4 regions of the Solibacillus sp. R5-41 genome follow, and region 2 is predicted to be linked to each of the others. Evidence: predicted binding sites of a transcription regulator. Region 2 holds the regulator's gene; each other region holds the start of a gene.
The links. Region 2 encodes LexA, which represses DNA repair genes until DNA is damaged. Its sites were predicted from a motif close to CGAACATATGTTCG; they were not measured.

Region 1 (3,219 bases), 860 kb from region 2:
TCACTGCTTCGATTTCAGTTTCTAATAAGCGAAACTGACGTAGGAGTGTGGCGATTTCATGTTTGGCCATCTTTTGTCCTTCTGTCAGTCCTATAGAGTTTGAAGCCTTTTCAATGAGTAGCTTAGCTTTTGGTAGTTGTGGAGCTCTCATACCCCCTACCTGACGGTAGAAAAATACAAGTTCTTCCGCGGTTTTCCCTTGAATGTCCTGTGGCATTGGTGTTCTTTCTAATGCAGTAAGTGCCATTTTTCCGAAAGTAGGAAAGACTTGAGTGAATTCAGGAAAATATCGATCGAGCCAACGAATGATTCGATTTTTAATACTTGCTAGATCTTCCGTTAACTTTAATCTAAGAGTAGAACCAATCCGTAGTTCAGCTTCTACTTCTTTTAATATTCGTGGATAGCTAAAGCGTCCATCTTTCAATAACCGTGCGATGACTAATGCATCTTTTTTATCATTCTTAGTCGGCAAATTATCATCAAGTTCTTTCGAACGTTTGACGTGCATTGGATTCACCATGACAAGTGGGATTCCGTATTGATCTAAGAAATAGGCTAAGTTCATCCAGTAGTGGCCTGTAGGCTCAATCCCTATTATTACTTCAGTTTTCTTAGCTTCCTTCATCATTTGACGAATCTTTTCATACAAATTTTCGAAGCCTTCTTTCGATTGATGTACCGCAAAAGCTTTTTCTATTACTCGCCCGCGTTCATCGACAAAACATGCGTAATGAATACGCTTAGCAATATCCATGCCGACAACCAGTGTATTTTCAGTAACTTGATTAATTTTGTTATTCCATTTAGAATGCATAAAGGAGTCCTCCTTGTTTGATGATGGGTCAATGGTCGTTGACACTCATGCATCATACTAGAGGGCTCCTTTTCTTTCAAGACCTCGAACATCTTTCAAACAGGAATGCTGCCCCGTTAGTTCAATAAGAAAAAGAGCTGCATATGTAACTCAATGATCTTCAAGTAAAGCCTCCGTTAGCTTAAGTACATTTCTTCACAATCTTATTAAGCAACTGTATTTTTAAGGTTGTTTGAATCCTTTAAGAACTTTTGCGATAGTATTTTCTAATTTTTATTGTTATGTCTCCTTCATTAATTTTTACGTTTTCTGTTTCAGAAACTTTCTTTATAGAATCTTTAACAATTTGTTGAATCATCGTATCATCAACTTTTACATCCTTCGGGAAACTTACTGATACAGACAACTCTTTAAAATTTCCACCTGCGGATATCGATATTTCCTCACTATCAAGCTCCGTTTGTTCTGTAATAGATATTATTATTTCATTGTGTAATTCTGATAAAAAAATTCTTTCGGGTGATAAAATTGCATCATTTTCCCCGTTTTCCGTAATATCTATTACTTCCTCTCCATTACACCCAACTAACAAAATCGAACTAAATACAATTCCTAAAATTATAGTTTTTTTCAACTCCTCTATTTCCCCTTTCAAAAATAAATTGCACATTCCACAACAATTCTACATACATAAGTTTGAAGGTATATATTGGTTAAAGTTACAAATTAAAACATAATCTTCTTTAACTAATCTGCCCCGTTAGTGGAATAATCAGCTGTTTTATCCAGTTTAACACTTTTACAAATACTGGTATATAGAGGTGTGCATTTCTTTTACCTTTGCACAAACATCGCTCAAACGATTCGATAATGGGACAGATGGATACTTGGTTACGTGGATTGTCTAGGTCAGTGTGAGAGCAAAACAAAAGGACTTGCGTGTAATTTAACGCACAAGTCCCTAGATTGATGTGTTATTCTCTTTAATTTTGATTATCTAAAAGTCTATAATATCCCACATTATTCATTATGTTTAAATAGTAAGCCTTTCCAACATATTTTTAATATCCCCAAATACTAATCAGCATGATTATAATTCCTATCACTAAAAATGAAATGGAAATTCTTGATAAACTTCAGTTAATCATATCAATAATAGTCATACCTATAAGAACACCACTGATTGCTGAAACAAATGACCAAAAGAATCGTTTTATAAAGTTTTCTGTGTCCCCAAACTTATTTCCTCATTTCTTGTTGCTTGCGATAGTTAAGTACTATTCGATTTGAATTTTGAGTCTTCGTAGACGTAAAGGAACGATTGTTAGTGTAAATGAAATCGGTCCAAATATGCACCCTACTAAATTCCACAATGGATAATTTTCCACTATGTGTTATTTCTTATCATTTTTAATATCACGAATAATCCATTGTGCTGCCTCTTTTAAATTTGGACACACTGCATCTGCTAATGGATCACTCTCACCAATAAAAACGGTTCTTGTACCTGCTTTTTTACCTGCCTGAATATCAGTATCAGTATCTCCAACCATATATGATTTTTCAAGATCAATTTTGTATTTTTCTCCTAAATCTAAAATCATTTTGCTATTTGGTTTTCTACATTCACACCCAGCCTTTGGTTTATGCGGACAATAGGCAACCTCATGAATCGTTGCTCCTTTTTTCTCCAGTTCAGCCACCATATAGTCATGAATTTTATTTAACTGCTTTTCCTTCATATAACCTAATCCAATTCCACCTTGATTTGTTACGACAAACACATAATCAAAATACTCATTTAAACTTTTAATTGCTTCTTCTACACCAGGTAAAAAATAAAATTGATTCGGTTCGTTTACAAATTTCACTCGATCAGTTAGCACTTCATTTATTACTCCATCTCGATCTAAAAAAACTGCCCTTTTCAATCTCATCACACCTTTAATTTTTAACATTACTTTTATTATGTTAAAAATTCTCGGCTTTAAGCATATATCTTTTTTGTAAAAAAACTTTAATTTTACTTCAACGACAATTGTTTCAATAAGTGCAACTAACCATACAAATAGAAGAATTATTGTAATTCCAATATCTGCTAACCTTTCAATTGTATTTCTGGTCTCAAAGAAAATCTTTATTCCTAAGAAAAAAATTACTCCTACTCCAAATAATTTTATGAATAGTTGCAATTTTTCCATATCAATAAGATCCTATTGCTGAAAAAGGCACAATTCCTCTTCAAGAATTGCGCCCGATTGTGGAAGATCGTTTTTCTGTGTCCCCAAACTTTCTTGAGATAAATTTAACCAATTTTTTTCATCAATTGTTTGGATTTTATACTTTGACCCAACTATATCTAACATTCTTTGATAAGTTTTAACATCCCAAGAATCTTCCAC
Region 2 (3,219 bases):
CCATATCCATGCAAAAAATGCCAGTTAAGATAATTTCCAGATGTTTAGCTAAAAATCCGCTAAAAAAAAGACTTGAAGAGCAAGTGTTTACTCTTCAAGTCTGTCGATATGTTCAATATAACGTCGATGGACGGTCGCCTTGCTCACCTGATAGCCAAGTCCCGTTAACATATTGGCGATTTCTAAAAATGTTAACCCTTTTTGACGTAAATTCACAATTTCTTCGATTGGCACTTCTTTACGCTCTCTACCTTCTTGATTGCCTCTGTTTTTTAAGTTTTTTTCCGGCTTATACCCATTCTCAACAGCTCGGCGCATGCCACGGCGAATTTTAGCGTTATGCATACGGCGCTGGTATTCTTCAACAACTGCCAAAATTTCCAGTAGCATCGTATCCATTTCATTTAACGCTAATGGACCTGCATCATTTAACGAATAAACAGTTGCCTCCTGTTTTTGAATAAGGTGTAGAACCGCCATTCGCGCATTCCCACGCCCTAAACGTGTCTCATCTTGAACAAATAACGCTTTAATGTCGTACGCTTTCATATAATCAAGCATGTCGAGCAAGCCATCTCGGTCGACCTCATACCCGCTCTGTTGATCGCTGAACACTTGAAGGTCTACAAATTCATGTGACAATGCATACCGAGTCAGTTCTTCTTGCTGTCGTTTTAAAGATGTTTCTTGTGTAGATTTGTCGGTACTCACACGACAATAAATGACTGCTTTATTTTGATTCATTATTTTCACTCGCTACTTTAATAATATGTATTTCTGGTGATTCAGATAGCCCTACGATATATTTAGAGTTTTTTACGATGGGCACCAAAAGAAGTTGCCCACTAACAATTTTTTCATCGCGTAACGCATTTTCCTTTTTTACCGCAACAATCCACTCATGCTCTGTCATTTTACCACTATATTGCCCTGCTAACGACCATAAAGTATCCCCTTGTTCGATTGTAATGTGTTCGTATGCAGTAATGTGTTCATCTTTTACAAAAATAAATGCAATAAGAATAATTGAAAATAAGAAAAACATTGATACAAAGCTATTTAACTTCATTTTACCCAAAATAATTCGCCCCTTTTAGAATATACGTTCGGAATACATGTTCTATATATTAATGCGAACGTACGTTTTTGTCAACCTCTTTTAGAACCTATGTTTGCATTCTTGTTCGCATACTGGTATACTTAATTTAATAAATCTACTTATATAAGAGGTGAGAGCGTTGACAAAAATTTCAAAACGACAAGAAGCCATTTTAGCTTTTATAAAAGATGAAGTTCGTACAAAAGGCTATCCACCATCTGTCCGAGAAATCGGTGAAGCTGTTGGTTTAGCTTCAAGTTCAACTGTCCATGGGCATCTAGCTCGTTTAGAAAGTAAAGGACTTATTCGTCGTGACCCGACAAAACCGCGTGCCATTGAAATTCTTGAACAAGGAGACTCCACAATACCAAAACAAGGCGTCATTCATGTTCCACTAATCGGAAAAGTGACTGCTGGCCTCCCTATTTCTGCTATTGAAGATATTCAGGAATACTTCCCGCTACCCGATACATACGGTTCTTCTGAGGATGAATTATTCATGCTTGAAATTATGGGAGAATCTATGATTGAAGCTGGTATTTTAAATGGTGATTACGTGATTGTTAAAAAGAGTTCTACAGCAAGTAACGGTGAAATCGTTGTGGCTATGACGGAAGATGATGAAGCAACGGTTAAGCGCTTCTATAAAGAAAAAACATATTTCCGTTTACAGCCTGAAAATAGTTCAATGGAGCCAATTATCGTCAACCAAGTAACGATTCTTGGAAAAGTCGTTGGATTATACCGCAACGTGCATTAAAACATAAAAGCAGCAAAACGTATCGTAACGTTTTGCTGCTTTTTCTTTTATTTCTTTGTAGAAGCATCTATAAAACTTTTAAATAGTTTGTCAGATGGTGCATCATTTTCAAGCCCTTCTGGATGCCACTGGACACCGATACAATACGGATGCGTTGGATGCTCAATCCCTTCAATGACACCGTCTTTTGCACGGGCATTGATAATAAATCCATCCGCCACTGCATCAATAGCCTGATGGTGGAATGAATTCGTTAAAATCGTGGCCGCCCCAACAATTTGTTGCAGCTTTGATGGCTCGAGCTCCACTGTATGCGTAACTTCATGGCGCAGCGAAACTTGTGTATGTTTCAATACGTTTTCCACTTGTGTATCAATATCTTGATATAATGTCCCACCAAATGCCACGTTCATCACTTGCTCACCACGACAAATGCCTAAAATCGGTATTTCCCGTTCAAATGCGCGTTTCATAATAAGCATGTCACTTTTATCCCGTTCATCAATGACGACACCGAGCTTAAAATGGGGTTCTTGCCCAAATATTAAAGGATTCACATCATAACCACCAATTGATACAACACCGTCCACGATATCAAGTACTTGCTCGATATTTTCTTCGTTAATAACCGGCAAACAAATGGGCGTGCCACCTGCTTTTTTAATTGCATTAATGTATGTATTATTAATCTCTTTTTTACCTTCAACAGGATGCATCGTTAAGCCAATAACAGGTTTCATAATTGTCCTCCCAAAAATGTGATAATCGTAGCATACCACTAATTATCAGATTTGTGTGAACATTTAAATATTACCCCATCAAAATAATGATCCATACCACTGTAAAATCGGTTCGCCGTAAAAATAGACAATGATTGCAGCGAGTGCGATGGAAGGTCCAAATGGGACAGGTGTCTTTCTGCCCTTTTTACGGATTTTTAAGATGATGATACCCACCACCATGCCGATCATCGCCGCTAAAAAGAGCGTCAATAGCGTCTGTACCGTACCAAGGACAAGGCCGATGACGAAAAACAATTTAATGTCTCCCCCGCCCATGCCTCCTTTTGACACGACTGCAATTAATAATAAAATACCAAACCCAATTATTGCCCCTATTAAACTATCCCACCATGGTTCGAGTGGTGAAAATACGCGCGCAGTGATTAATAATGGAAGGAAAAATAATAATACTTTATCCGGAATGATCATATACGCAATATCAGAAACAGTAATAATCATAAGTAACGAAATAAATAATAGTGCCACGGCTAACTCTGACTGCCAACCAATTATCCAATACGAAAAGGCAAATAAACTAGCTGTTAAAAGCTCTGTTATCATATAAATTGGCGAATAAC
Region 3 (3,219 bases), 1.9 Mb from region 2:
AATCATCATTTTGGTCTTAACCGAAATGATGATTTTTGGATTATGCAGTTTCTATAATGGAAAATTGGACAGGATGGTGGAATTTCATGAATGCAGAAGTTATTGCAGTAGGCTCGGAATTATTGCTAGGTCAAATTGCCAATACGAATGCGAAATTTATTTCAAATCAATTATCTGAACTAGGCATTAATGTTTTTTATCATACGGTAGTAGGGGACAATGCGAATCGACTAGTGGAAGTTATTAAAATTGCAGAAAGTCGTGCGGATTTAATTATTTTTTCTGGTGGTCTTGGTCCGACAAAGGATGATTTAACAAAAGAAGTGATTGCAAAGCATTTGAATACCGAATTAATTATGGATGAAGTGGCTCTTCGTTCAATCGAGGCCTTTTTTGCAAAACATCAACAACCAATGACTGAAAATAATCGCAAACAGGCACTTGTTTTAAAAGGGTGTGATGTGCTCGAAAATCGTCATGGGATGGCACCTGGGATGCTGTTAAAAAACGCCAAGCGTACGTATATTTTATTACCTGGACCGCCAAAAGAATTAGAGCCAATGTTCCAGTTCGAAGCGAAGCCTAAACTAGCAGCGAAAATGCATGATGGTGCAGTCATAATATCACATGTCCTACGTTTTTATGGTATTGGTGAAGCCGCATTAGAAGTACAAGTACAAGCGATTTTAGATGACCAATCTAATCCAACAGTGGCGCCACTTGCCTCTGATGGTGAGGTGACGCTTCGTATTACAGCAAAGGCTGAAAATGAGCTAAGCGCTTGGCAATTAATTAACGAGAAAAAACAGCAAATCCTAGCGCTTGTCGGGGACTATCATTACGGCATTGATGATGATTCGCTGGCATCAAAATTAGTAGAACTATTAATGGATAATCACCTGACGATTGCGGTAGCTGAAAGTTTAACAGCAGGTCTATTCCAATCAGAGCTTGCCGAAGTTCCAGGGGTAGGTGGGACACTTGTTGGTGGTGTTGTTACTTATACAGAGCAGGCGAAAATAGAACAATTAGGCATTTCAAAAGCATTACTCGATCAACATAGCGTTGTTAGTAGTGAATGCGCGGCAGCTATGGCAGTACAAGTAAAGGGAAAATTCCAAACGAATATTGGTGTAGGTTTGACTGGTGCAGCCGGTCCTACTGGTCATGGCAATCAACCGGCAGGTACAGTATGGGTAGCGATTTGTATCGGGGATGAACAACCACTCACATATCAATTACACCTTTCTGGCTCGCGCAATACGAATCGACTGCGCGCGGTAAAATTTACGTACAGTTATTTGATGCGCGAATTAGTGAAAAGCGGATATAAAAGGCGCCAAATGTTTAAATAAATCGAGGAAGTTGTCATTTTAAATGAAAAAAGAGGCTTATTTCATAAATTTGAAGCAAAAACCGAAAATACGTTCGCTTTTTTCTTGAATGTTATCTCATTTCCAAGTATAATAGAGACATCAGTAAAAAATAGGCTTTTTTCTTAAGGAGGAAATAGTTTGAGCGATCGTAAAACAGCGTTAGATATGGCGTTAAAACAAATTGAAAAGCAATTCGGTAAAGGCTCTGTGATGAAGTTAGGGGAATCAACAGACCGCAAAATTGAAACATCTTCTTCAGGCTCTATTGCACTTGATACAGCACTTGGTGTTGGTGGATACCCACGTGGACGTATTGTAGAAGTTTATGGACCTGAATCTTCAGGTAAAACAACCGTAACACTTCACGCCATTGCAGAAATTCAAGCAAACGGTGGTACAGCTGCATTTATTGATGCTGAGCACGCATTAGATCCAGTTTATGCACAAAAGCTAGGCGTTAATATTGATGAATTATTATTAGCACAGCCGGATACAGGAGAGCAGGCACTTGAAATTGCCGAGGCGTTAGTGCGTTCAGGCGCAATTGATATTATCGTTATTGACTCAGTAGCTGCATTAGTACCTAAAGCGGAAATTGAGGGTGAAATGGGTGACTCGCACATGGGTCTCCAAGCACGTTTAATGTCTCAAGCGCTACGTAAATTATCAGGTGTTATTAATAAATCAAATACGTTAGCTATTTTCATTAACCAAGTTCGTGAAAAGATTGGGGTAATGTTCGGAAATCCTGAGACAACAACTGGTGGACGCGCGTTAAAGTTCTACTCTTCGATTCGTTTAGAAGTTCGTAGAGGTGAAGCTATTAAGCAAGGTACGGATATTGTTGGAAACAAAACAAAAATTAAAGTTGTAAAAAATAAGGTAGCACCACCATTCCGCACAGCAGAAGTTGATATTATGTACGGTGAAGGGATTTCAAAAGAAGGAGAAATCGTGGACATTGGTGCAGAATTAGATATTATTCAAAAAAGTGGTTCATGGTATTCTTACAATAATGACCGTATTGGCCAAGGCCGTGAGAACGTGAAGCAATTCTTTAAGGAAAATCCAGCAATTCGTGATGAAGTAGCTGAGAAAATCCGCCAAAACTTTGGAATTGGTGAGTTAGGCTATACAATTGGCGCTCATGATCACCAAGATAAAGAAGAGGAAGAATTAGAATTAGACTTATTGAAAGATGAAGAATAAGTAATTCGCATTTTCTCGCGTAATAATATAGAACCTAAATTAAGTAAAAATATCATTTTGACTAACGGTCAAAATGATATTTTTACTTATTAGGCGTTTTTATAAACGGAGGAATCGTTTTACAACATTTGGAATAAGTATTATTACGCAGGAACTTAGATATAAAAATCACATGCAATGCGGCTATTCTTGACATAGCTAAATTGGAATTATACAATTAACATGTATAATTTCTAAATTTTGAAATGAAATAGGCAAAATGTTATTTTCGTAGGACGATTTTGCCGTCTTGAACATCAGACATATGGGCTTAGGAGGAGAATGCTATGATGGAATCAATACTCCTTGTTTTGCTAGGATTCGCTGTCGGTGTTGCTGTTATCTATTTCTACATGAAAAAAGTGAATGAATCAAAAGTGACTGGTGCAAAGCATGTTGCAGAGCAAATCGTTGAAGAGGCGAAACGTGAAGCAGATGCTCTGAAAAAAGAGGCACTACTTGAAGCAAAGGATGAAACTCACAAATTTCGTACTGAAGCAGAAAATGACATCCGTGACCGTCGTGGAGAGCTTCAGAAACAAGAGAACCGTTTATTGCAAAGAGAAGAAAATCTTGACCGCAAAGATGATGCTCT
Region 4 (3,219 bases), 1.8 Mb from region 2:
TCAGGATTGAGAATAGGGTGGATTATTGGCCCAACATCGGTAATAGAAAGATTGTCCGATGCAAAGCAACAAATCGACTTTGGCCATTCTAGCTATACACAATGGATTGCGAATGATTTTTTAGAATCAACTAATTTCAATGTTCATATGGAAAATTTAATAAAAGAGTTAGAAAAAAGGCGAAATAAAATTATTAAAAGTCTTAATATATATTTAAAAGACCAGGTGGAGTATTCTATTCCTAACGGTGGTATTCATATATGGTGTAAAATCCTTAAAAATTATGATGAAATTGAATTACTTGAAGAGTCCATTAAAAGAGGTGTCATGTATGTACCAGGTTCTACAATGGGATCTAAAAATGGATTTGTTCGTTTTACTTTCGCGAAAGAAGATGAAGATTCAATTGATGAAGGAATCAAAAGATTTGCCGAAGCTCTTAATTGTTTTTAAACATATACTTTTGAAAAAGCACCTTTTATATTTGAAGAATTAAGGTTTGATAACTATTCCTATTTTGTTAATTTTTTGTCATTGGATGGTCGAAAAAGTTTTCGAGTGGAGGGTTTAAAATACTTTTAAATTATTTATGATAGTGACATGGATAAAACAATCCATTTAGGCTACTTAATATCATTGAAGTGTGGGTTGATTCACAATTATCTCCACAGGCAATGAAATATTTATATTTAGGGAAGGTGATAAACTAATTCAGATTATAATTATAGTGAAATAAAAAGATTAAGAGGTAATTTCTACTGATTAGTAGTGTTTCAATTGTTATTTGAAAAGGTTGGTATTTAAAATAATGCTTCGCTTTAGAGAGATATCGTAATTATGACCAACTAAACATATACTCTAACAGTCTTTTATAACATTTGCTGCTGTTAAGAAAAAATCAGGGCAATTTGCCTTTAAGTATATTTTAAACTGAGTTATTTAAATAATTTAGAGCTTTTCCGGCTCTAAATTATTTAAATGACAAGAAAAAGAGCGTTATCCCAAATCATTAAGATGGAGAAATACTCTTTTTTATACAACAAGAAAACAAGGGTCTTATCAGAGGGACTCTATCAAGCGGTTCCCATTTGTCCCAGACGATAATTTTACATTTTTTACGATCAAATGAGTATGAAGGGGAAAAACAAAAAAGTATGAATTAAAGAAACAACGGGCAATGAAGGTTAAAGAATTCCTCAGTCAAGAAATATATGAAAAAGTATGGACCTACTATCCCTCCAAACGCAAAATACCCTACATTTCAACCGTTCCATTAAATTATCAAATGATGGCGGCGCACTTTCTTTGGATACAGGAGAATTGATTTTTCGTGAATTTGATGAAAAATTAGGTTTCTCAAAATAATCGCCGAACATCTCCAATGGTGTCATAGATTTTATGCGCTCACTCATGCAATAATCTAACGAAGCGTTTCCCGTAAAAGCATAAAGGGGATCCAAATCCAAACGATTCGAATGCGTCTAATATAAAGTGGCAAGTAAATTAGGGAAGTCTGCCCAAAAATCAGTGTATTCCTAAGACTCGCTTCTTCCCTCCTCCTATTCGGCTATTTTTCTCTGCCGAAGAAACTCTCATATCAAAAATCTACTTACATTTATAAATGCTTAGCCAGTCTAACAAGCACATACTTTATCAGAATCCATAATGGTAAGTTTACATCAACAGGAAAAATCCTTTAGTTCAACTTAAATTCTCTATTTAAATTAAAGGATAAAATTAACACTTGTAAAAACGAACAATTGTTCTTAAAATAAAAAAGAGAACATACGTTTTATTTGGGGGTGTTTTTATGATGGACAGTCCGTTGCCGAATCGTTCAATTATTTGTATTGATATGCAGTGCTTTTATGCAAGTTGTATTGCGATGTTGGAGGGGCTGGATGTCATGAAAGTACCGATTGCAGTGATTGGTAATTTTCAGCAGCCTGGAAGTGTCGTACTAGCGGCATCTCCACCTATGAAAGAAAGATTTCGTATTAAAACAGGAAATAGACGTTATGAAATTCCCAATCATCCTGACATCCGTTTATTTGAGCCTAAGATGTCATTTTTTTTAGATATGTCGATGGCGATAACAAAGCTCATTGCACAGTTCGTTCCACGTGAGGCGATTCATGTGTATAGCGTTGATGAGAGTTTTATTGATTTGACAGGTAGCGAGACGCTATGGGGGTCTCCCGAAAAAATGGCAAAGGCGATTCAGCAAGCGATTTTTCAGCAATTTCATATTCGTTCTGCCATTGGGTTAGGTCCGAATATGTTAATGGCCAAGTTGGCACTTGATTTAGAGGCCAAAAAAGCGGGCTTTGTAAAATGGACGTATGAGGATGTGCCGAAAAAATTGTGGCCAGTTCGCCCGCTCTCTAAAATGTGGGGAATCGGTCATCGGATGGAAGTAAACTTGAATAACATGGGGATTTTTACGGTCGGGGGTTTAGCTAATATGAACCTAGAGGCGCTTGAGCAACGATTTGGTGTAATGGGCAATCAGCTCTATTATCATGCCCACGGGATTGATTATTCGACCTTTGGTGAGCCGATTGTTAGTGGGCAAATTAGTTTCGGAAAAGGGCAGATGCTGATGCGTGATTATGCTACACGCGCTGAAATTTGTGTGGTTCTGCTTGAAATGTGTGAGGACGTGGCAAGGCGTACACGTACAGCTGGTTATGTAGGACGTACCATTTCACTTGGGCTGTCTTATAGTAAAGCCGCGATGACGAAAGGTTTTTACCGTTCGAAAACGATAACGGAACCGACAAATGAAACGTTGGCGATTTATAAGACGTGTAAAGAATTACTCGATACACATTTTGCTGGGGAACCGGCGCGTCAGCTGTCAGTACGGATTTCTAATGTAGAACAAGAGCGTAGTATTCAACTTGATTTATTTGATACAGGCAAAGAGCAGCGTTTGCTTTTAGGGCATACTGTAGACAGCATACGAGAGCGATTTGGTGCGACATCGGTTTTACGTGCCGTTTCTTTTACGAAACCAGGCACAGCGATTTCACGCGAACGTTTAATTGGAGGGCATCTTGCGTAAAGGAGCGTAGAAGGAAAATGAACAAAGACCGAGGTACGATAAAATGGACGGCAATGATGTTACCAGAGCATATTCAGCGTTTGCGTGATTGGGAAAAAGAACTAGCGTACACATCACCAAAAGAAAAAACAGAATGGGAACTAGAAGATTTG

Region 1: a site for LexA is predicted at 1,503-1,516, ahead of CSE16_RS10015 (topoisomerase). Genes of this name have one in related genera too.
Region 3: a site for LexA is predicted at 1,418-1,431, ahead of recA (recombinase RecA). Genes of this name have one in related genera too.
Region 4: a site for LexA is predicted at 1,754-1,767, ahead of CSE16_RS05270 (Y-family DNA polymerase). Genes of this name have one in related genera too.

The regions. Positions count from the first base shown of each region.
Region 1 covers NZ_CP024123.1:2,083,192-2,086,410, forward strand. Annotated here, with positions in the region: gene CSE16_RS10010 (IS110 family RNA-guided transposase) at 1-817, opposite strand, end outside; gene CSE16_RS10015 (topoisomerase) at 1,059-1,451, opposite strand; gene CSE16_RS10020 (D-glycero-alpha-D-manno-heptose-1,7-bisphosphate 7-phosphatase) at 2,212-2,748, opposite strand; gene CSE16_RS10025 (terpene synthase) at 3,031-3,219, opposite strand, start outside.
Region 2 covers NZ_CP024123.1:2,945,182-2,948,400, forward strand. Annotated here, with positions in the region: gene CSE16_RS14560 (YneB family resolvase-like protein) at 88-744, opposite strand; gene CSE16_RS14565 (cell division suppressor protein YneA) at 731-1,069, opposite strand; gene lexA (transcriptional repressor LexA) at 1,239-1,859, shown strand; gene CSE16_RS14575 (gamma-glutamyl-gamma-aminobutyrate hydrolase family protein) at 1,907-2,599, opposite strand; gene CSE16_RS14580 (prepilin peptidase) at 2,678-3,219, opposite strand, start outside.
Region 3 covers NZ_CP024123.1:1,040,540-1,043,758, forward strand. Annotated here, with positions in the region: gene CSE16_RS04820 (competence/damage-inducible protein A) at 87-1,355, shown strand; gene recA (recombinase RecA) at 1,515-2,585, shown strand; gene rny (ribonuclease Y) at 2,915-3,219, shown strand, end outside.
Region 4 covers NZ_CP024123.1:1,141,037-1,144,255, forward strand. Annotated here, with positions in the region: gene CSE16_RS05265 (MocR-like pyridoxine biosynthesis transcription factor PdxR) at 1-453, shown strand, start outside; gene CSE16_RS05270 (Y-family DNA polymerase) at 1,811-3,067, shown strand; gene CSE16_RS05275 (YolD-like family protein) at 3,085-3,219, shown strand, end outside.